Marinomonas mediterranea MMB-1: one gene and its partner. The protein of the gene in region 1 binds, or shares a complex with, the protein of each later gene. Links are inferred from orthologs where the notes say so. Each region holds a gene or a part of one and is shown on either strand. Other genes may lie near its edges.

Region 1 (10,733 bases):
CATTCTGCGAGCTGAAGAATGTCTTCGGGTCGCATATCGTTCGCCTGCTTTTTAATTGCCTCTAACGTCATTAATTAAACATCGTTTTATTGGGTGTGATGACATTACTGCCACCCTGTTTTTTTGCTATTTGGAAAATGGTTCTCATTACTAAGAGACTACATCAAAAGGAGGGATTGCCCAAACGCTTATGTGTTAAGAATGTCGGTTAAATGAAATTACAGGGTTGGGAAACCATAAGCCTACAAGTATACTGTTCAAGATAAAGTTAACTGAGTGCAAAGATGATGTATAGATGGTTATTTGCTTTCGTTTTTATAACGTTGCTAAGTGCTTGTGGTAATAAAGGGGCATTGTATTTACCCGATGAAAAAGCCTCTGAGCCAAATCAAGATACAAGTTCATCGCAAAACGCTCAAAATTGAGGACCCCCCCATTGGATTTTTTTAATTATACCGACCAAACGTTGTTTGCTGAAAATGTATCCTTAGAAACGGTTGCAGAGCAGTTTGGTACCCCTACGTACGTCTATTCTAGAGCAACGTTTGAAAGGCATTACAACGCCTACGCAGATGCGTTTGCTTCTCATCCTACTTTGGTTTGTTATGCCGTAAAAGCGTGTTCCAATATCGCTATATTGAATGTATTGGCTAAACTGGGAGCTGGGTTTGATATTGTATCGATAGGAGAGCTTGAGCGCGTTGTTCGAGCGGGTGGTGATCCATCGAAAGTGATGTTCTCAGGTCTCGGTAAGCAAGAACATGAAATGCGTCGAGCGTTGGAATTGGGGATTCATTGCTTCAATGTTGAATCTGAGCCAGAGTTATATCGCCTTAACAAAGTCGCAGGTGAACTGGGTGTGAAGGCGCCCGTTTCCATGCGCGTGAATCCAGATGTTGATGCCAAAACTCATCCTTACATATCCACTGGACTGAAAGAAAATAAATTTGGTATCGACATCAAAGACGCGCCGAGAATTTATCAAGTTGCAAATGAGATGGCTCACTTAAATGTGATGGGTGTGGATTGTCATATTGGTTCCCAGTTGACGGAACTCAAGCCTTTCCTAGATACATTTGATCGATTGATTACGTTGATTGATGAGCTAGCTGGTCTTGGCATCGAAATCAAACACATGGATTTAGGTGGTGGGTTAGGTGTGCGATACCGTGATGAAGTGCCGCCTGAACCAGCCGATTATGCACAACTAATTTTAGATAAAATGAAAGGGCGCGATATTTCATTAGCGTTTGAGCCGGGGCGCTCTATTGCCGCGAATGCGGGCTTGTTGTTGACGAAAGTCGAGTTTTTAAAGTGTACTGAACACAAAAACTTTGCGGTCATTGACGGTGCTATGAATGACTTAATTCGACCTTCTTTGTACAGTGCGTGGATGAATATCGTTCCTGTTAATTTGGAAGCAACGTCAGAAGGCAAGCGTATCTACGACCTTGTTGGCCCTGTGTGTGAAACGGGTGATTTTTTAGGCAAGGATCGAGAGTTGGATATCCAAGCTGGCGACTTGCTTGCTGTTCGTTCGGCAGGCGCATACGGCTTTACGATGGCATCTAATTACAACAGCCGTAATCGTGCTGCCGAAGTGATGGTAGATGGCGACGTTGCGCACTTGATCCGAGAGCGTGAAGATATAGATCATCAATTGGCTGGCGAACAGCTGTTGCCTGAGTAGGCTCAAGGAGAATAGCGTGTTATTGAAATTCTCTAAAATGCACGGTTTGGGAAACGATTTCGCAGTTGTCGATGCCGTTTCTCGTAAAGTGTATTTCAATAAAGAGCAAATTGAGTTTCTTGGCGATCGAAATCGCGGTATAGGCTTTGATCAGTTGCTCATCGTTGAGCCACCGACCAGTCCTGATATGGATTTTCGCTATCGTATTTACAATTCAAACGGTTCTGAAGTTGAGCATTGTGGTAACGGTGCTCGTTGTTTTGCTAAGTTTGTGATCGAGAAAGATCTGACGAATAAATCGGTGATCAATGTCGAAACAAAACAAGGCCAGATTCAGTTACATGTTCAAGATGATGGCGAAGTAACGGTTGACATGGGCGCGCCGTCATTTGCGCCTGCTGACTTGCCTTTTGATGCAACGGAAAAGCAAGATGACTTATATACTTTAAACCTAGAAGGCTATGGCTCGGTTGAGCTTACACCTGTTTCTGTTGGAAACCCACATGCCGTTATTCGAGTAGATCGATTGACGGATGAGATAGTATCGACAGTAGGTCCGCTCGTTGAATCTCACTCAGCGTTTCCAGCCAATGTAAATGTTGGTTTTATGGAAGTGATGAGTCGCGATGAAGTCAATCTGCGTGTATACGAGCGCGATGTAGGTGAGACGCAAGCATGCGGAACCGGTACATGTGCAGCGATTGTTGCAGGAATTCGTCAAGGTTGGTTGAATTCGAAAGTAACCGCGCACCTGCTTGGTGGGGATTTAAGAATCGAATGGCAGGGCGAAGGCTCTCCTATTATGATGACTGGCCCAGCCACTAAGGTATTTGAAGGCCAAATATACCTTTAAAACGTTTAACATAGTACAGGTGTAGTATCGAATGAAAGATGAGGATGTCGTAGAGTACCTTAAGAATACACCGGACTTTTTTGTTCGAAATGCAAACTTGCTGGAATCTATGACGGTCCCTCATCCGGTTCATGGTGGTGCAATCTCTTTGTTGGAGCGGCAAGTTCAGCTTTTGCGTCAAACGTCCGAGAGTCATCGTAGTCAATTTGATGTACTGGTTAATGTTGCGCGTGAAAACGAAGCAACCATGAAAAAAAGCCGTCGCGTTGTTGTCAATGGGCTCGGGTGTGAGTCGCTCGACGATTTTGCTGCGATGATTGATGACGTGATTAGAGAGGAGTTTGATATTCCTTTGCGATCGCTGATCTTGTTCTCTGATACAGAAATCAATTCTTCTGTAAGAACAGCGACATGGGACGAAGCGGGCGAGTTGTTAAAAGAAATGCTGTCCAAAGGCGGATGTTATTGCGGTGTACTTTCGATCGAGGAATCAAAATTTCTTTTTCCGGCTCACAGTGACGAAGTGATGTCATCAGCGGTGCTACCGTTAATATCGAGAGAAAACGGCCAAATTCACTATCATGGTGTATTGGCGCTTGGTTCACGAAGACTTAATGATTTTGATAAGGAAAAAGGCGCCTTGTTCCTCGATTACTTGTCAGATTTACTCAGTGCAATCTTAATGAGGCTCTTGTAATGACGTTAATCACCTTTGATTTAGATAATACATTGTGGGACGTTGATCCTGTTATTGTGAGAGCCAATCACGCGATGGAAGCGTGGTTTGAGGAGCGTTTTCCTGGTTTTCATGACATGTTTGATGCAAGCGCCTATGAAAAAATTAAATCAGAGGTGATCGATAACGCACCGAATGTAGCTCATGATGTCAGTGAAATACGCAAACGAATTTATGTGAAAGCCTTTCGTGAATACGGTTTGCCAACGGAAGAGGCTCGCCAAATATCTCAGTCTGCGTTCGATCACTTTTATGCTTGGCGTCAAAAAGTAGATTTGTATCCCGAAGCAAAAAGTTCGATAGCGGTCCTAGCGGAGCATTATCGAATGGGCGTCATTACCAATGGAAATGCGGATGTTTACCACCCATCTGTCGGTTTAGGTGCCTACTTTGAATTTGCATTGCGTGCTGATGAAGTTGGAAGAGCGAAGCCTAACCCCGAAATTTTTGAAGCGGCTGCGGTTCAAGCCGATGTAGATACGAAGGATATTATTCATATTGGCGATCATCCTATAGATGATGTTCAAGGTGCGGCTCAAGCCGGATGTCGAACAATTTGGTTTAATCGACATGGCGCGCGGCATTGGAAGACCGATTGGGATATGAAGCCGGATTCCGAGGTGCACTCGTTGCGTGAATTGCCGACGGCGATTGCCGAGCTTGGTGTTTTCTAACTCCCCGTAATGTTTGTAACCATTTGAGTGTGGCTGAATTTAACCGCTTAATTCAACAAATAGTATGCACCTATTAAGTTGTTAGTCGTAAATGATTTTTCATTATCGGGATTGATGCTACACTATGCCCATTATTTAAAAGTATTAACTGTTTAAGGAAACTCTAATGAGCGAAAACATTCTTAACATTACTGATGCTCAGTTTCAAAGCGAAGTTCTTGAATCTGACGTTCCTGTTATTGTTGATTTCTGGGCACCTTGGTGTGGTCCATGTAAAATGATTGCACCTATCCTTGCGGACGTCGCTGATGAGTTCGAAGGTAAGGTTAAAGTCGTTAAACTGAATGTTGATGAAAACACAGAAACGGCTCCTAAATACAATGTTCGCGGTATTCCTACGCTAATCATCGTTAAAGGTGGTGAAGTGGCTGCGACTAAAGTTGGTGCAGTTACAAAGTCTCAACTTATCGACTTTGTTCAAAGCGCGCTTTAAATTACGAGAGTACGTTTTTATCAAAAAAGCAGCTAATTTAGCTGCTTTTTTTTGGTCTTATGGTTTTCATTAGACAATATTATTTTTTCCAAATGCGCTTCTAAAATGTTGTGGCGTGTCGCTTCGATATCACCTCGTTTTTCTGCCCGAATGCGTCGGAATAATGCTGACTAAGCTCCGTCATTACACTTCTAGCATACGGCAAATACTTTTTTAATGAGTCTTTGCTCATCGGAGAATCATGCGGTATCTCGACAGTCATAGGGTCTTTGTGAATGCCATTAATACGAAATTCAAAATGCAAATGGGGGCCGGTAGCCCAACCTGTTTGGCCAACGAAGCCAATTAAGTCTCCTTGTTCTATATAACGGTTTGCTTGTAAGCCTTTTTTAAATCCTTGTAAATGGGCGTACAGTGTTGAGTAGCCCTGTCCATGCTCGATAATAATCGTGTTCCCATATCCTTTGAGTTCGCCAACGTATTTGACTTTACCTGCACCTGCTGCCTTTACTGGAGTGCCGCTTTTGGCGGCGTAGTCGACGCCTTGATGGGGTTGCGATGTCTTAAAAATAGGGTGCAGTCTATTTGGGTTGAATTTAGATGATATACGAGTGAAGTCGACGGGACTTCGTATAAAAGCTTTTCGCATCGACAGTCCGTCTGGTGTGTAATAATTAAACTCATCGCCGTCATCATAACGAATAGTTTGGAAGCTTCTGCCTATATTAATAAAGTTCGCCGCTATAATATTGCCTGTTCCTAACACTTCGCCTTCTAATTCATTCTCTTCGTAAAGTAGGCTAAACGAATCGCCTTTTCGTATATCGGTCGCAAAGTCTATGTCCCACGCAAATATTTGTGTGAGTTGAATGAGTACGGATTGTGGAATCCCCGCCTTTATCCCATCGACAAAGATAGAGTTTGTGATTGTGACCTCTTTATAGATCTGTTTCGTTTCGGGCTTAGTAAGCTGTACTACGAATGAAAACTGACCATCTTGCTGCCGCTCATATAAAGTTCGTTTCAGCTTGCTTTGAATATAGGTTAATTCTTTTAGCCGTCCTTCTGGGAACTCTGCTTTAACGTTTAGGGTTTGTCCTGGTTGTATCCTCAGTAGCTCAGAATTTGCGTCACGGGCATTGGCCACACGGTAAACATCTTGTTGAGAGATCCCCATACTAGAAAGAACAGTCGACAGAGAATCCCCTGAGGCAATGGTGATCGTTTGCTCTATGATGTCTTTTTTATTGTTTTTTAAATGTTGGGGTGTCGCGACCTCGTACAAGCCGTTTTTTGTTGGAGTCGTGCCGAGTGCTTCTTTAGATGAGGCTGTCTTTGATATTTGGATCTGTTGTTGGGGGCGTGGGCTGTCATTGCTAACTGAGCCACCATATACAGCATACAGTGCGAACGATAGGGCGAAAATAAAAGAACCTAGCGCAAGCATTAAGATGGTTTTTTGAGAAAATTTGTTGATCAAGCGTAATTACCGCAATTTCTTTGAATTAATCCTTATCATCCTAACAACATTGCTTTTATAATTGAACGCTTTGTAATCTTGGGCGGAGTAAAAGTCGCCTAATTAACTCATTCTTAATTATTTGAATAACGGATCGAAAACATGACGGTAGGCATTAACGACCTTTTGGCGGATTTACAGGCTCGCGGGCTGATTGCGCAAATGACAGCGGAAGAAGAGCTGCGTGCTCATTTGGAAACTGGTAGTCGTACTCTTTATTGTGGCTTCGATCCAACTGCTGACAGTCTTCATTTAGGTCACCTTGTGCCTTTACTTGTGCTGAAGCGTTTCCAAGACGCAGGGCATAATCCAATTGCGTTAGTTGGCGGCGCGACAGGACTGATCGGCGATCCTAGCTTTAAGGCGGCAGAGCGTCAATTAAATACGGCTGACGTGGTTGCTGGATGGGTCGATAAAATTCGTGGGCAGGTGAGTCAATTTGTTCAGTTTGATGAAGTAACTAACCCTGCACGTGTTGTTAATAACCTTGATTGGGCCGGTGAAATGAATGTGTTGGATTTCCTACGTGAAATCGGTAAGCACTTTTCAGTTAACGCCATGATTAACAAAGAATCGGTACAACAACGCTTGAATCGTGAAGGTGCTGGCATTTCGTTCACAGAGTTTTCATATGCTCTACTGCAAGGTATGGACTTTGCAGAATTAAATCGTGCTTATGGTTGTACGCTTCAGATTGGTGGTAGCGACCAATGGGGTAATATTGTTGGGGGTATTGATCTTTCGCGCCGTCAAAATCAATCTCAAGTATTTGGTTTGACTGTACCTCTTGTTACAAAATCGGATGGTACTAAATTCGGAAAAACAGAGTCTGGCGCGGTATGGCTTGATCCTAAGAAAACGTCTCAATATGCTTTCTACCAATTCTGGATGAATACGGCGGATGCAGATGTATACAAGTTCCTTAAGTACTTTACCTTCCTGACGATGGAAGAGATTGATGCGATTGAGCAAGCAGATAAAGAAAGTACAGGCAAGCCACAAGGCCAGTCTATTCTTGCTCGTGAAGCAACTAAGCTAGTTCATGGTGAAGAAGGGCTTGCAGCGGCTGAGCGTATTACTCAAGCGTTGTTCAGTGGGAAAGCGGATCAGTTGAGTGAACAGGATCTAGAGCAAATCAAGTTAGATGGATTGCCAAGCAGCTCACTTGTTGAGGCAAACCTAGCAGAAACGCCTCTAACGTCTTTACTAGCGGAAGCCGGACTTGCTGCATCAGGCAAGCAAGTTAAAGATGCGCTTCAACGTAATTCAGTCTTTGTTAATGGCGTTGCTAAGGGAATAGCAGATAACATGTCTGCATCTGATATCTTTGCGGCGGATAATGGCTACTACGGCAAGTACTTCCTTGTGAAGCTAGGTAAGAAGAAACATCACTTATTTACGCTTTAGTCATTAAGGCTTGGTGTATCGAAATAATAAAAAAGGCGCTTAGGCGCCTTTTTACGTTTATGGCTTCAATTCGTGGAATATAGTAAAGGACTATAATAGTCTGATTGCCATAAGTGGATACCAAAATATTTGTCGCTATGCCGTTGATCGTAACGTTAATAGTGCTATCTTACTTACCTACCTAATTTAATCACTAGGGAAGGCCATGCCTCGAATCAGAGAAACCCTGACAACATCTAACCACTATATTGGCAGACTTTATCGTCTTGCTGTCGAAAAAGGCTTAGATGCAGATTCTCTTTTTAGAGAGGCTGATTTGTCTCCTAGCGTTGTTGATGATCCTAATTTACAGATAGAAATTGAAAAATTAGCGGGTGTTGTTGAAGGAATCTGGACCCTTCTTCAGGATGAATCAATGGGATTGTCTCGATCACCACTTCCTGCGGGTTCGTTTTTTATGATGGGGCGAGTGACTGTACATGAAGAAACGTTAGGTAAAGCGCTTTATTTAGCCGCCCGTTTTTATAACATGATCTCAAATGCTTATGAAATGGCGTTGATTGAAACGGAGGATCGCGCGACCTTAGAGTTTAGGATGGCAGACCTAGATCTTGATTCCTCTCATTTGTTTTCCGATATGACGCTTTTGGCATGGCACAGCTATTCCTCATGGCTCATACAGGAGCGTATCCCTTTACTTGAAGTTTGTTTTCCTTATGCGGAGCCTTTTGAACAACATGATTATGTTGAACTCTATCCGTGTGAGCGTCGATTTAATCAACCTGTGCTTTCAATTACTTTTAGTAATGTGTTTTTAGATTGCGAAAACAGGCAAAGCTTAGATTCGTTAAAAGCCTATATGAAGCGTTGCCCGATTGAATTGTTTTTAAAACAGCCAGGAGACATTAGTGTTGCCAGTGATTTGCGTTCCTTGCTTAGTAAGTCCTTTGAAGAAGGCTTTCCTACCATCGATGAGGCTGCGAAAACGCTTCATATGTCCCGTCGAACGCTTATACGCAAGTTAGACAAAGAAGAAACGTCCTATCAGGAAGTTAAAGATCGGATGCGTATGGATAGGGCTTGTTTTTGGCTTGCTCAGAACGGCGTGTCTATTCATAAGGTCGCTGAAAAAGTGGGCTTTTCGGATGCGGCTGTCTTTTCTAGGGCGTTTCGTAAGTGGCTGGGGTGTACACCGACCGAGTATCGAGACCGATTTTTTAGTTAAGCAGCTTGGTATTTGTCATAATTGGCTTTACTGGCACTTTATGCAAAGTAAATCGGCATTTCATGCTATTTCTACTCTCCTTACTATCACGTAAATTTCTATAAAGACACAACGAAAAAGCCCTTCACTCAAAGGTCGTCGTTCCAAGTCATAATAATTAGAGGAATTTACGCATGAGTAACTATTCACAAGACTCTGTATCGGCAGAAGCTCTCAAAGCTGCTGGTGATTCTGCACAAGCTGAAGATGTTTCTGTATTGGAAGCGGCTGCAAACGCGGCGGATCGACGCCTTGCTGCGACCAAATCCAGTTTGGTTGAAAGAATGATTTATGGGCCACAACCCGACATAGAGGAACTTTGTTCGGGTGGGAAAAATATGAAGTCCTCTGTAACGGAAGAGGCGCAAGAGATTTTGCATGAGGCGATGGAATGTCTTAATAAAGGTGAGGCATTTGGAACAGATGGGAAAATAACGTCAGAACTCCGCCACTCAGTAGCCAAAAAAGGAGCGTATGGATTTACTGTTCCTACTGAATATGGTGGTAAAGGAAAGCGATATAGCGAATTCGCGTGTTTGACTGAAGAATTTGCCTCTCAGGGGTTAGGTGCTTTGTCAGTTGAAATATCTGGGCAATTGACTATCGGTTCGAGTGCGTTACTGGGATACGGAACGTCTTTTCAAAAATCTCAATATCTCCCTTCTATCAGTAGTGGTCAATTAATTGCCTTTGCGCTTACTGAGGTCGGTGTGGGCGTTAATGCTAAACGTGTTCAAGCTTACGTCGAGGCAGATGAAGAGAATAAGTGCTGGCGGCTTTATGCTGAAGGTGAGCGTAATAAGCTTTATATTACCAGCGCGACTCACGGTGGGCTTATGGCAATCGTGGCTAGAAAAGGGAAAAGCAGTAAAGAGTTGGCTTTGTTTATTGTCGAGTTACCAGAAGAGGACATTGACGCAGAGTTTAGCTTTAGTTGTAAAAGCTCGAATGTCAGTGCCTTTCAACAGAATATTAATTCAAGAATTAGTTTTAGACATTTTCCCATTCCGTATGAGCAAGAGATTCAAGGGAATGGTGTTGAGGTACTATTTTACTGTTTAAGAATGGGCCGTTGTATGCTGGCGGCTCAAGCGGCAGGCTTTCAGAGAATGATGGCGTCTGATGCAGCTTACTATGCTCAAAAACGAGAAGGAGTAGGGGGCAAGGTAATCAAGCATGAGCTTCCCCGCCTTGGTTTAGTTAAAATATTAGGTGGTGCGCTAACGGCGCAGGCTTTGTCTCATCTTTCTCTTGCACAGGATCAGGATAGAGTTGATCTAGCGGGGTTAAGAGATGTCACTAAGTCTGCCAGCGCTCATTATTTACTTGAGTCCCTAATTGCTTGCGAGCGAGTGATGGGAGGCCGAAGCTTAGATAAAGGTTCACGCATTTCAGATATTAGGGCGACCGCACATGCTTTTGGTATTGTGGAGGGCGAAGATGACTTGATTCGTTTAGGTATGGTTCGAGATCTAACTAAACGATTCACGACGGATTATATGTCTGGGTTGCTTAATGTATTGCAGAAAACTAATCTGGACAAAGGCGGTAATTCCCTTCCCGCGGATAAACGAATATTACGTTTGAATGTCGCTGCATTTATGGCGTATCCGCTTCGATCTATAAATATTGTTTTATCATTGGTTATGAAACCGGATTTTTGGAAACTTTCAGGTTGGGTTGTCGAAAATGCTTTAGAACGGGTAAAGGCGGGCATTACGAAAGTGATTCCGACTTGTTTTAATTCGCGGTACCGCAAGATCCCTAAAATGTTTAGAAATCATATACGTTATGCAGAACGAGAGTTAAAACGTTGTCGTTGGGATTATTTCAAAATAAGTCTTGTCTATCAGTTAGAGTTAACACGGGCTCAGATCCCTCTACAAAGGTTAGGTCAAAAAATCGAAACTCTCATGTGTATAGCGACATTATGTGGTCATGCTAGTCAACTCGATAAAAGTAGCCAACGTGTCGCGCTCGCTCAAATTGAGATCTTGAGGTCAAAGTTAGATGGTGGTAATGCCTCTACTCGTCGCATTGACAGACTGCGTAAAGCAGTCTCTTTAGTGGTAGAGGATGTAATGAGAGGAGAAAACG
Region 2 (10,752 bases), 200 kb from region 1 along the record:
TTAATCTTAGTAGTAAACGTGCATTAATTGTAGGTGTTGGTGGGTTAGGTAACATTGCGGCGACGTATTTAGCAGGCGCAGGCGTTGGCACGTTAACCTTGTTGGACGACGATTGTATTGAAGAAAGCAATTTACCTAGACAAGTTCTATTTAATGAGAGCAATGTCGGCGAAAGTAAGGCGAAAGCGGCTAAAGATTTGTTAAACGCAAAAGCATCTGACGTTACGATCAATGCAGTCGAGAGTAAATTAAACGAGCACAATGCGGAGGCATTGGTCTCGGAAGTGGACGTTGTATTAGACTGCACAGACAATTTTAAAACGCGTAAATTACTGCATAGAGCCTGCTATAAGGCTAAGGTTTCTTTAGTAAGTGGTGCGGCCATTCGTTGGGAAGGGCAGTTGATCACGTTTCGATACGACACAGATGCGTCTCCTTGCTATGAATGTTTGTACCCAGAGTTGTCCGATCAAGCGTTAAGTTGTAATGAAAACGGCATAATGGGTCCAGTTGTGGGGGCAATGGGGGTGATGCAGTCTCTCGATGCTGTAAAACTGTTGAGTGACAAAGGTGAAGTTGCTCACGGTCGTTTGAAGATTTTTGATGGGTTTGCTGGAAGCTGGCGTGAAATGACCTTAACGCAAGATCCAGAATGTGCGTTATGTGCGCTTGAAAAATCATAGCGAGTCCCTATTTAAACAATTAAAGAAATTCTCTAAGCATTTGGCGTTTTTTCCGTTATCATCTCGCCAAATGATATTACAAGCCTTTTAAGGAGCGCTTAAATGAGCGAAGTTAAACACGCAAAATTATTGATCTTAGGTTCAGGCCCAGCGGGTTATACCGCCGCAGTCTACGCAGCACGTGCAAACCTAAGCCCTGTTATGGTGACAGGAATGCAAATGGGCGGCCAGCTAACGACCACGACCGAAGTGGACAATTGGCCTGGTGATGATCAAGGCGTTCAAGGTCCAGAGCTTATGGAACGTATGCGTAAGCATGCAGAGCGTTTCGAAACTGAAATTATTTTTGATCATGTCGGTAAAGTGGATCTGCAACAGCGTCCATTCCGTCTTGAAGGTGACAGCGGTGTCTACACATGTGATGCGTTGATCATTGCGACGGGTGCAAGTGCACAATACCTTGGTCTAGAAAGCGAAACTAAGTTTATGGGACAAGGCGTTTCTGCTTGTGCCACTTGTGATGGCTTTTTCTATCGCGGTAAAGACGTAGCTGTAATCGGTGGCGGCAACACTGCTGTTGAAGAGGCGCTTTACCTTGCCAACATAGCGAACTCAGTGACGGTTGTTCATCGTCGTGACAAGTTCCGTTCTGAGAAGATTTTGTCTGACAAGCTGCTTGAGAAAGCAGAAAACGGCAATGTAAAAATCGAATGGAACTCTCAACTTGACGAAGTATTGGGTGATGATGCGGGTGTAACAGGCATTCGTATCCTAAATAACCAATCTGGTGAGAAGAAAGATCTTGAAATTGCAGGTCTATTTGTTGCGATTGGTCACAAGCCAAATACAGACATCTTTGAAGGCCAGCTAGAAATGAAAGATGGCTATATTAAAGTTCAGTCAGGTTTGGAAGGTAACGCGACTCAAACGAGCATCCCAGGCGTTTATGCTGCGGGTGACGTTATGGACCATATCTACCGTCAAGCAATTACATCTGCGGGTACAGGCTGTATGGCTGCCCTTGATGCAGAAAAATTCCTAGACGATATGGAATAATCTGTAACGCATTACAGAACGAAAAAAGCCGATGCAAATGATATTTGCATCGGCTTTTTTGTAGCAGTTAAATCGCTGAATTATTGAGCGTTATACGCTTCAACACCTTCAACGAGTGCTTTGCGTGCTTCGTCAGCATTCGCCCAGCCATCAACTTTAACCCACTTACCTTTCTCAAGTGTCTTGTAGTTTTCGAAGAAGTGTTCGATTTGGTCACGTAGAAGCTGAGGAATGTCTTCAACGTCTTGGACGTTAGCGTATTCTTTGCTTAGTTTCTCGTGTGGTACAGCAACCAATTTTGCGTCTACACCCGCTTCGTCTGACATGTTTAGAACGCCAACAGGACGACAACGAATAACAGAACCCGCTACAACAGGGTAAGGCGTGATAACCAATACGTCGACTGGGTCGCCGTCGTCAGCAAGAGTATTGTTAACGTAACCGTAGTTTGCAGGGTAGAACATTGGAGCAGTCATGAAACGGTCAACGATTAGAGCGTCCATGTCTTTGTCTACTTCATACTTAACGGGGTTCGCTTCAGCTGGGATTTCGATGATTACGTTGATATCGTTTGGCACATCGCGGCCAGCAGGAATGTTATTAAAGCTCATTGTGTGTCTTCCAATGGTGTTATAAATGCCGAGCATTATAGAAGTTGGGAAGTCTTCGAACAAGTGCCTCGTCCTTTATTGCGACTATAGTTTGACGTTTTCTTCTCAGCTGTTTATTTGAGGGTGAGGTCGATTTATGAGGCGAAAAAGCGAATATTCGTAAAAAATAATAGAAAAAGTTAAGAAAAAGGGGGAGAGTTACGCTATAAGTTATTGCTTTCTTTCCAGATTTAGCTAATCTTAGCAAAGTGATCAAATTCTAGTCGAGAGGACGAGATGACGAAATCTGAGCTGATAGAAATGTTAATCGATCAGCAATCTCATTTGCCTGTGAAAGATGTGGAGCTCGCAATAAAAGCGGTTCTGGATCATATGTCTGAATCTTTGGCAAATGGTGAGCGCATCGAAATTCGCGGCTTTGGTAGTTTCTCACTGCACTATCGAGCACCAAGAGTAGGCCGCAACCCAAAAACGGGTGAATCTGTGGAACTTACCGCTAAATATGTTCCGCATTTTAAGCCCGGTAAAGAACTGCGAGAACTCGTAAATTTGGATGATACAGCTCATCATGAGCTTAATTAATGTGTAAGCGTACTCGAAATTTACACCAGACAACGGCATAATGTAGCGACAGTATTTTTAGGTGGGGACATTATGTTGAAATGGCTTAAACGCGTGCTGTTAGCCGCGTTGCTTATCGTTTTTCTAGTTGTCGGTGTGTTTTTCTCTATTCGCAACCCACAATTGATTACTTTGGACCTCGTTGTATGGCATGGTCCAGAGTTAAGTATCGCTCTCTACCTTATCTTAGCCTTCGCTGCTGGCGCTATTGTTGCCTTGCTGGCAAGTTCTGTTACGCTATTACGTTCTGACCGCCAAATAAAACTCCTATCCAAAAAGCTTGATAAAAATAGATCTGAGTTAGACTCTCTTCGCAAAGCCTCTCTGACGAAAGAGCTTGCGGTTAGCGAGGAGTAGACACACTTGACCGAGTTGGGGTTGTTTCTTGTTCTTTTTATTGCTCTGTTCGTTGGATGGGTGATGGGACGACGTCGTTCTGAAAAGCCGACGAAGCAAGAACTCAAAACCATTTCTTCAGACTACTTTCGTGGTTTAAATCACTTATTGAACGGGCAACAGTCCGAAGCGATTGACGCGTTTGTAGACTCTCTGGAAGTCAACTCCGAAACCTTTGATATTCACCTAACCCTCGGGAATTTGTTTCGAAAAAAAGGTGAGATAGAGAAGGCCATTAATGTCCATCAAAACTTGTTGGCACGTCCAGACATTGGTGAGCGTGAAATGCGCTTGGTTCAATTAGAACTGGCAAGTGACTTTATGTCAGCGGGTTTGCTAGACCGTGCGGAACGGTTGCTATTAAACATTGCTGCTAGAAAAACAGAGTTTCAAGCGCAAATCCTCACTTTACTCATCGACTTATATGAGTTTGAGCAAAGTTGGGACAAGGCCATTCGGATCAGCGAGCAATCACAAAAAGCAAAGCCGTCGGTAAAAGAAGCGCAACGTTTGGCACACTTTCACTGTGAGCTGGCGCAAGTTCAAGTAAAGAAAGAACAATGGAAACAAGCATTCACTCATTTTCGTAACGCGTTGGATGCGGACCCCAAATGTGTTCGTGCCAGTGTTGGTATGGCAGAGGTATTGTGTGAGCAAAGGCGTTACCGTGATGCCATAAAAGAGCTTAAAAACGTCGCGGAACAAGATCCTGATTTTATCCCTGTTATATTACCTAACTTAAAAGACGCGTATCAAAGGGTGTGGTCTGGAAGTGGCTATCACCAATTTCTGGTTGAGCAAAATAAAGACCATTCATCGGCGTCCTTAATTTTGGCGCTCGCTAAGCACTATGCTCAGGATGATAAACGGTTTGCAGAGCAGTTTTTGATTGAACAGCTTCGCATTCACCCTACAATTAAAGGGTTTAAAGAGCTCATTCAAATGCAACTCTCTGAAAGTCAGGGCGTCAACGAGCAGCATTTGAATGTCCTTTTTGAGCTGATCGATCAGCTTACGAAAGCGAAGCATAAATTCCAGTGCCGCCAATGTGGCTTTTCTGGGCATCAACTACACTGGCAATGTCCGAGCTGTAAAAGCTGGGGATCAGTGAAACCTATACACGGTCTTGAAGGCGAATAATCTCAAGGCGAAATTGAAAGAAAGAGGAATACGAATGACCTGCCAATCCCCAATTGTGGTGGCTTTAGATTTTCCAACACCTGCTCAAGCAATCGATATGGCGAAACGCTTAGATCCAGCCCTTTGTCGAGTAAAGGTCGGGAAAGAATTATTTACTAAAGCAGGTCCTGCAATTTTAGATGAATTGCATGCATTAGGGTTTGATATCTTTTTGGATCTTAAATTCCATGATATCCCTAATACGGTTGCAAACGCGGTGTCTGTTGCGGCCAAAGCGGGGGTTTGGATGGTGAATGTTCATGCATCTGGCGGTCGTCGTATGATGGAAGCTTCCGCAAATGCGCTGGCTAACATCCAAGATCATAATACCTTGCTGATTGCTGTAACGGTATTGACGAGTATGGATCAGACGGACTTGCAAGAAATTGGTATCGATTTGTCTCCAAGAGATCATGTCTTGCGCCTAGCAAATTTGGCGAAGTCGTCTGGCATGGACGGCGTAGTCTGCTCCGCACAAGAGTCTCAAATGTTGTCATCTGAGCTTGGCAAAGATTTTGTACTTGTAACACCGGGAATTCGCCCTATTGGATCTGATCAAGGTGATCAAAAACGCATTTTAACGCCCGCTGAAGCAATGGTGCAGGGCAGCCACTATTTGGTCATGGGTCGTCCAATTACTCAGGCCGCTGACCCAATTGCTGTGTTGATGCAAACGAACAAAGACCTCGGTGTTGCTTAGTGTAAGCTTAGCTTGAGCAACTACCGCGCTGCTTTTTCTGGCGAGAAGCGAAGATCTTTCTAGTAAGCTGTTGAGTTAAACGAGCAATCGAGCTAGGCTATCACGTAAGCCGACTCAGGTGAGTCGGCTTTTTTGTGTCTTTTAAAGACGTTTTACTGTGAAACCATGAAGGTTTCGAATTCAGATAAGGAAGTTAAAATATGCTAAATACCGCCATTCAATTATGGGCGCGCACTGCTGCGTGTGCCACACTCTTACTCTCTCTATTGTGTTTCTCGACCGCTGCACTTGCGGTAACGCCACTGGACGTTAATGCTGCGACCGCAGAGGAACTTGCGTTGATATTAAAGGGTGTGGGAACCTCAAAAGCCCAAGCCATTGTCACGTACCGTAATGAACACGGTGCATTTGCAAGCATCGAAGATCTCGTGAATGTAAAAGGCATCGGCTCATCGTTACTGGAAAAGAATCGCAGCTTTATTCGAGTCGCGAAAGAAACGGACTAGTCGTTAATTTGTACTAGTTTGTTCTCTTCAGCACTTCCTCATGTGCGTGCCTGCTGAAAAGTACGTTTAGCATGGGGAAGTGCGTTTAGTGGCTCCTTTCACTGATAAGCTCAACTAACAAATTCAGCTAAGAAGCCTCTAACAATGTTTCGACGGCTTGATGTTGGGTTAAAAAAATGTCGCCGGACAAATGCTGAATAAAAGTGGTGTTCTTCAGTTTGTCCATGACAGGGCCTTTGACTTCAGAAAGGTGCAGCTTTATCCCTGCTGATTGCAACCGAGCGTGGATCATTTCAATACTTTCCAGTGCACTCGAGTCAATCATATTAATAGCAGTGCACATCAGAACAACATGCTTAACATCGCACTGGTGGGCAACTAAGTAATTTACTCTGTCTTCTAAAACTCGTGCATTGGCAAAAAACAGATTCTCATCGATTCGCACTGTAATGATAGAAGGGTGTGTTTCTACCTCAAACCGTTTTATGTTTCGAAAGTGCTCTGTCCCTGGTACTTTGCCGACGACGGCGATGTGAGGGTGACTGGTATGCCATAGAAATAGCATAACCGAGAGCCCAACGCCGGTCATAATGCCCGCCTCGACACTGACTAATAGTACGACTAAAAACGTGGCGATCATCGCCGCCGCGTCGTGTTTTGAGTACTTCCAAACCGATAGAAACGTTTTGATATCGATAAGTTGTACAACAGAAACAATAATAGTCGCAGCAAGCACCGCATTGGGTAGATAATAAAAAGCGTCGGTTAAATAACTGAGCGTAATCAAGATAAATAAGGCGGTTAAAATGCCTGTCATAGGAGTTCGAGCACCAGCATCGAAGCTGACCACAGAGCGAGAGAACCCACCCGTTACTGGGAAGCCCGTACTCATGGCGGAGCTAATATTCGCAGCGCCAAGGCCGATAAGTTCCTGGTTTGGGTCGATACTTTGTCGTCGCTTTGCTGCAAAAGATTGTGCGACCGACACAGATTCAACAAATCCTACAATACTAATGAGCACAATAGAGGGAAGTAGTTCAGATAGTGTGCTCATTTCCCACTCAGGAAAAGCGAATGCAGGTAGGCCATTTGGTACGACACCAACGACACTCACGTCCGCTTTGATCAGTTCAAACCAAATAACCGAAAGCGTTGCTAATAAAACGACAAAGACAGGTGAGGCTTTGGCGACCAATTGGCTCGTGTTTCGAGCGAGACCGAAGCGTTGTAGCATCTCAGGTAAGTAACGTCTAAACCCAATGAGCACGGTAATGGAAGCTACTCCAAGAGCAAAGGTAACATAGTTACTGTTTGGAGCGTTTTCCGCCAAAGAGTGCATGAGCTCAGGCAAATTGTGCCCATTGGCGCGAATACCCAATAAGTGCTTAAACTGCCCGACCGCAATGATGATCGCAGAAGCACTGATAAAGCCCGATATGACAGGGTGGCTAAGAAGGTTCGCTAAGAACCCCAGTTTTAACATGCCCATTCCGAGCAGAAACAGGCCAGACGTTCCCGCCAAGAGAATCGTTATAGCGGTATATTCTGCCGTCCCGGGGGCGGCGAACTCCAACGCAGCGGCGCCAGTCATCATAGAGACAACCGCCACTGGGCCGACGGCAAGCGTGCGGCTGGAACCAAATATAGCATACGCCACAAGCGGCAAAATGCTGGCGTATAGACCGACTTCTGGCGATAACCCTGCGAGCATGGCGTACGCAAGACTTTGGGGGATCAGCATAACAGTGACGATAACGCTTGCTACCAAGTCGGCTTGAAAGTCCGACTTTTGATAGGTCTTTAGCCAGCTAATGGCAGGGATATACCGGTCAATATTCATTTCGGTTCGCTTCTTTTGCTTGATTTCTAAACGGCGTTTAACGGTATTTTTAAATAACGAATGCCGTTGTCTTCAGCTGGTGGTAGCTCGCCCGCTCGCATGTTTACTTGCACTGAGGGAAGAATCAGTTTCGGCATGCTAAGTGTTTTGTCCTTCGTCGTGCGCATCTCACAAAACTCGCCTTCGGAGACACCGCTATGAATGTGTGCATTTGAGCGCTTTTGTTCAGCCACCGTCGTCTCCCATTGGTACTCATCTCGACCGGGGGCTTTGTAGTCATGACACATAAAGAGTCGAGTGCTGTCGGGGAGGGCGAAAATACGTTGTATGGATCGATACAAGGTACTGGCATCGCCACCGGGGAAATCACATCGTGCAGTGCCGTAGTCAGGCATGAATAACGTGTCGCCTACAAACGCAGCGTCTCCGATGTTATAGGTCACGCATGCAGGGGTGTGGCCAGGTGTGTGCATGACCTCAATGGACAGATCGCCCAACGGCAGGCTTTGCGCATCGGACACGAGAACATCAAACTGCGAACCATCTCTTAAAAACTCGGGTTCAGCGTTAAACAAGCTGCCAAATGTCGTTTGTATGGTGGTAATGTGATCGCCGATCACAATGTCGCCACCTAGCTTCGATTTGAGATACGGTGCCGCAGATAAGTGATCAGCGTGAACGTGAGTTTCTAATATCCATTTTAGCGTTAAGTCATATTGCTTGATGTGCTCGATTATTTGATCGGCAGAATCAGAGCTGGTTCTGCCTGATGCGGCATCATAATCCAACACCGAATCAATGATGGCACACTCGAGAGACTTTGGGTCTGTTACGGCGTAAGACACGGTGAACGTTGCTTCGTCGAAGAAAGCAGTAACAAGTGGTTGGTCTGATAATGGCATGTGATTACCTTTAATATGGTTATAAGGTTATTTCTAAATAGAATATACTAAGTTTTTATATTAGTAAAACCTGATTTAATGCGTATATCTTATTAAAGCGGCTTAGTTCTATAGATTTGGTTATATGGGATGGTGGATCTAGCGTACATTTCGAGTGCATTTCTAGTTCACCAAACTGACACCTCGCGTGCGCTGCGAGTTCGAGAGCGACAGACAGTGTTTTTTTAAGTCAATCTTAGGAATCAGCTCGGACGAGAAAGCGAATTTTGCTAAGATAGGGAGGTTGGATAATAGTGATCAACATGAACCAAACTTGAGAGTAGGAAGCCGACGTGACTCAACAATTTGAAGTAGTATCAGCGTATCAACCTGCTGGTGACCAGCCAACCGCCATTGCGAAACTGACTCAAGGCATAGAGGCTGGATTAGCGCATCAGACATTGTTGGGTGTAACGGGCTCTGGTAAAACGTTTACGGTTGCAAATGTTATCGCGAACGCAAAGCGACCTACCATCATCATGGCGCACAACAAAACGCTGGCGGCTCAGCTTTATGGCGAGTTCAAAGAGTTCTTTCCAAATAACGCCGTTGAATATTTTGTGTCTTACTACGATTACTACCAACCAGAAGCCTATGTAGCGGCATCCGATACCTTTATCGAGAAAGACGCATCGGTAAACGAACACATTGAACAAATGCGCTTATCTGCAACAAAAGCCTTGCTTGAGCGCGAAGACGTTATTATCGTCGCAACGGTTTCTGCCATATACGGTTTGGGTGATCCGCAGTCCTATTTGAAAATGATGCTTCACCTTGATCGCGGAGACCGAATTGATCAACGCGCCGTATTACGTCGTTTAGCGGAGCTACAGTATTCGCGCAATGATTTAGTGTTCGAACGAGGGAATTTTCGAGTACGTGGTGACGTGATTGATGTGTTTCCAGCTGATTCGGAAGACACGGCGTTTCGTATTGAGTTGTTTGACGACGAAGTCGATAACTTGTCGATTATTGATCCATTGACCAATAAAACGATTCGAAAAGTCCCCAGAATCACTATCTACCCAAAAACTCATTATGTCACGCCTCGCGAGACCATCGTTGATGCCATTGAAAGAATAAAAACGGAACTCGATCAACGACTAGAACAGCTTAAATCGCTGAATAAACTCGTCGAGTTACAGCGTTTAGAACAACGTACGAATTACGATTTAGAAATGATGCAAGAGCTGGGTTATTGCTCTGGTATCGAAAACTACTCCCGTTATCTATCAGGTCGCCCCGAAGGCTCACCGCCACCGACCTTGTTTGATTACCTCCCTGCTAATGCCTTACTCGTGATAGATGAATCTCACGTTACCGTGCCACAAGTTGGCGCTATGTATAAAGGTGACCGTTCTCGTAAAGAAAACTTAGTGGAATACGGGTTCCGCTTACCGTCAGCATTGGACAACAGACCAATGCGCTTTGAAGAATGGGAATCGATCAAACCGCAGACTATTTTTGTGTCGGCGACCCCCGGCAAGTACGAAGCAGAACATCAGGATTGGGTGGTTGAGCAGATTGTTCGACCGACGGGGTTGATTGATCCAGAGGTAGAAATTCGTCCAGTCGCCACACAGGTGGACGATCTTTTATCAGAGATTAACCTTCGTCTTCCGACAGGCGAACGTATATTGGTCACGACACTGACCAAACGTATGGCCGAAGACTTAACCGATTACCTATACGAACACGGCATTCGGGTGCGTTACCTCCATTCAGATATTGATACCGTGGAACGAGTTGAAATCATCCGAGATCTTCGATTGGGTGAGTTTGATGTATTGGTCGGGATCAACCTACTTCGTGAAGGTTTAGATATTCCAGAAGTCAGTTTGGTCGCGATTCTCGACGCAGACAAAGAAGGCTTTTTACGCTCTGACCGTTCATTGATTCAGACCATTGGTCGAGCGGCTCGTAATGTGAACGGTAAAGCCATCTTATACGCAGATAGAATTACCGGTTCAATGGGGCGTGCCATTGAAGAAACAGACCGCCGCCGTGTGAAACAGCAAGCGTTTAACGAAGAGCACGGCATTGTTCCAAAAGGCATTACCAAATCGGTAGAAGACATCATGGAAGGCGCGTACAACCCCGGCGCAGGTAAAGGTCGAGGCAAGCAAACGCGTAAAGTGGCTGAGGCTTCAAAAGACTATCAAGTCGAAAGCATGGACGATGTGGCAGAAGTACGTAAGGCGATTATTAAACTGCAAAAA

Evidence for each region.
Region 2: the proteins of trxA (region 1) and trxB are in contact, whole or in part, in a crystal structure (PDB 1F6M), measured with the Escherichia coli proteins. The link is inferred for Marinomonas mediterranea MMB-1 from one-to-one orthologs.

Annotation. Positions count from the first base shown.
Region 1 is NC_015276.1:3,233,765-3,244,497, reverse strand. The notes cover bases 3,040-5,782. They hold trxA (thioredoxin TrxA), read left to right. Parts: upstream 3,040-4,119; coding sequence 4,120-4,446; downstream 4,447-5,782. Other genes in these bases: MARME_RS14785 (M23 family metallopeptidase), read right to left, coding at 4,547-5,782; MARME_RS14795 (HAD family hydrolase), read left to right, coding at 3,240-3,953; MARME_RS14800 (DUF484 family protein), read left to right, coding at 3,040-3,240. In the rest of the region: MARME_RS14815 (hypothetical protein), read right to left, coding at 1-71; LPS translocon maturation chaperone LptM, read left to right, coding at 285-425; lysA (diaminopimelate decarboxylase), read left to right, coding at 437-1,690; dapF (diaminopimelate epimerase), read left to right, coding at 1,707-2,543; more of MARME_RS14800, read left to right, coding at 2,575-3,039; more of MARME_RS14785, read right to left, coding at 5,783-5,926; tyrS (tyrosine--tRNA ligase), read left to right, coding at 6,068-7,372; MARME_RS14775 (AraC family transcriptional regulator), read left to right, coding at 7,578-8,597; MARME_RS14770 (acyl-CoA dehydrogenase family protein), read left to right, coding at 8,771-10,733. UniProt on the Escherichia coli protein: Participates in various redox reactions through the reversible oxidation of its active center dithiol to a disulfide and catalyzes dithiol-disulfide exchange reactions.
Region 2 is NC_015276.1:3,030,513-3,041,264, reverse strand. Bases 1-2,762 are described here. They hold trxB (thioredoxin-disulfide reductase), read left to right. Parts: upstream 1-785; coding sequence 786-1,739; downstream 1,740-2,762. Other genes in these bases: ihfB (integration host factor subunit beta), read left to right, coding at 2,627-2,762; ppa (inorganic diphosphatase), read right to left, coding at 1,820-2,350; MARME_RS13900 (HesA/MoeB/ThiF family protein), read left to right, coding at 1-683. In the rest of the region: more of ihfB, read left to right, coding at 2,763-2,932; MARME_RS13880 (LapA family protein), read left to right, coding at 3,005-3,328; lipopolysaccharide assembly protein LapB, read left to right, coding at 3,335-4,507; pyrF (orotidine-5'-phosphate decarboxylase), read left to right, coding at 4,542-5,246; MARME_RS13865 (ComEA family DNA-binding protein), read left to right, coding at 5,447-5,752; MARME_RS13860 (SulP family inorganic anion transporter), read right to left, coding at 5,880-7,592; MARME_RS13855 (MBL fold metallo-hydrolase), read right to left, coding at 7,619-8,494; excinuclease ABC subunit UvrB, read left to right, coding at 8,827-10,752.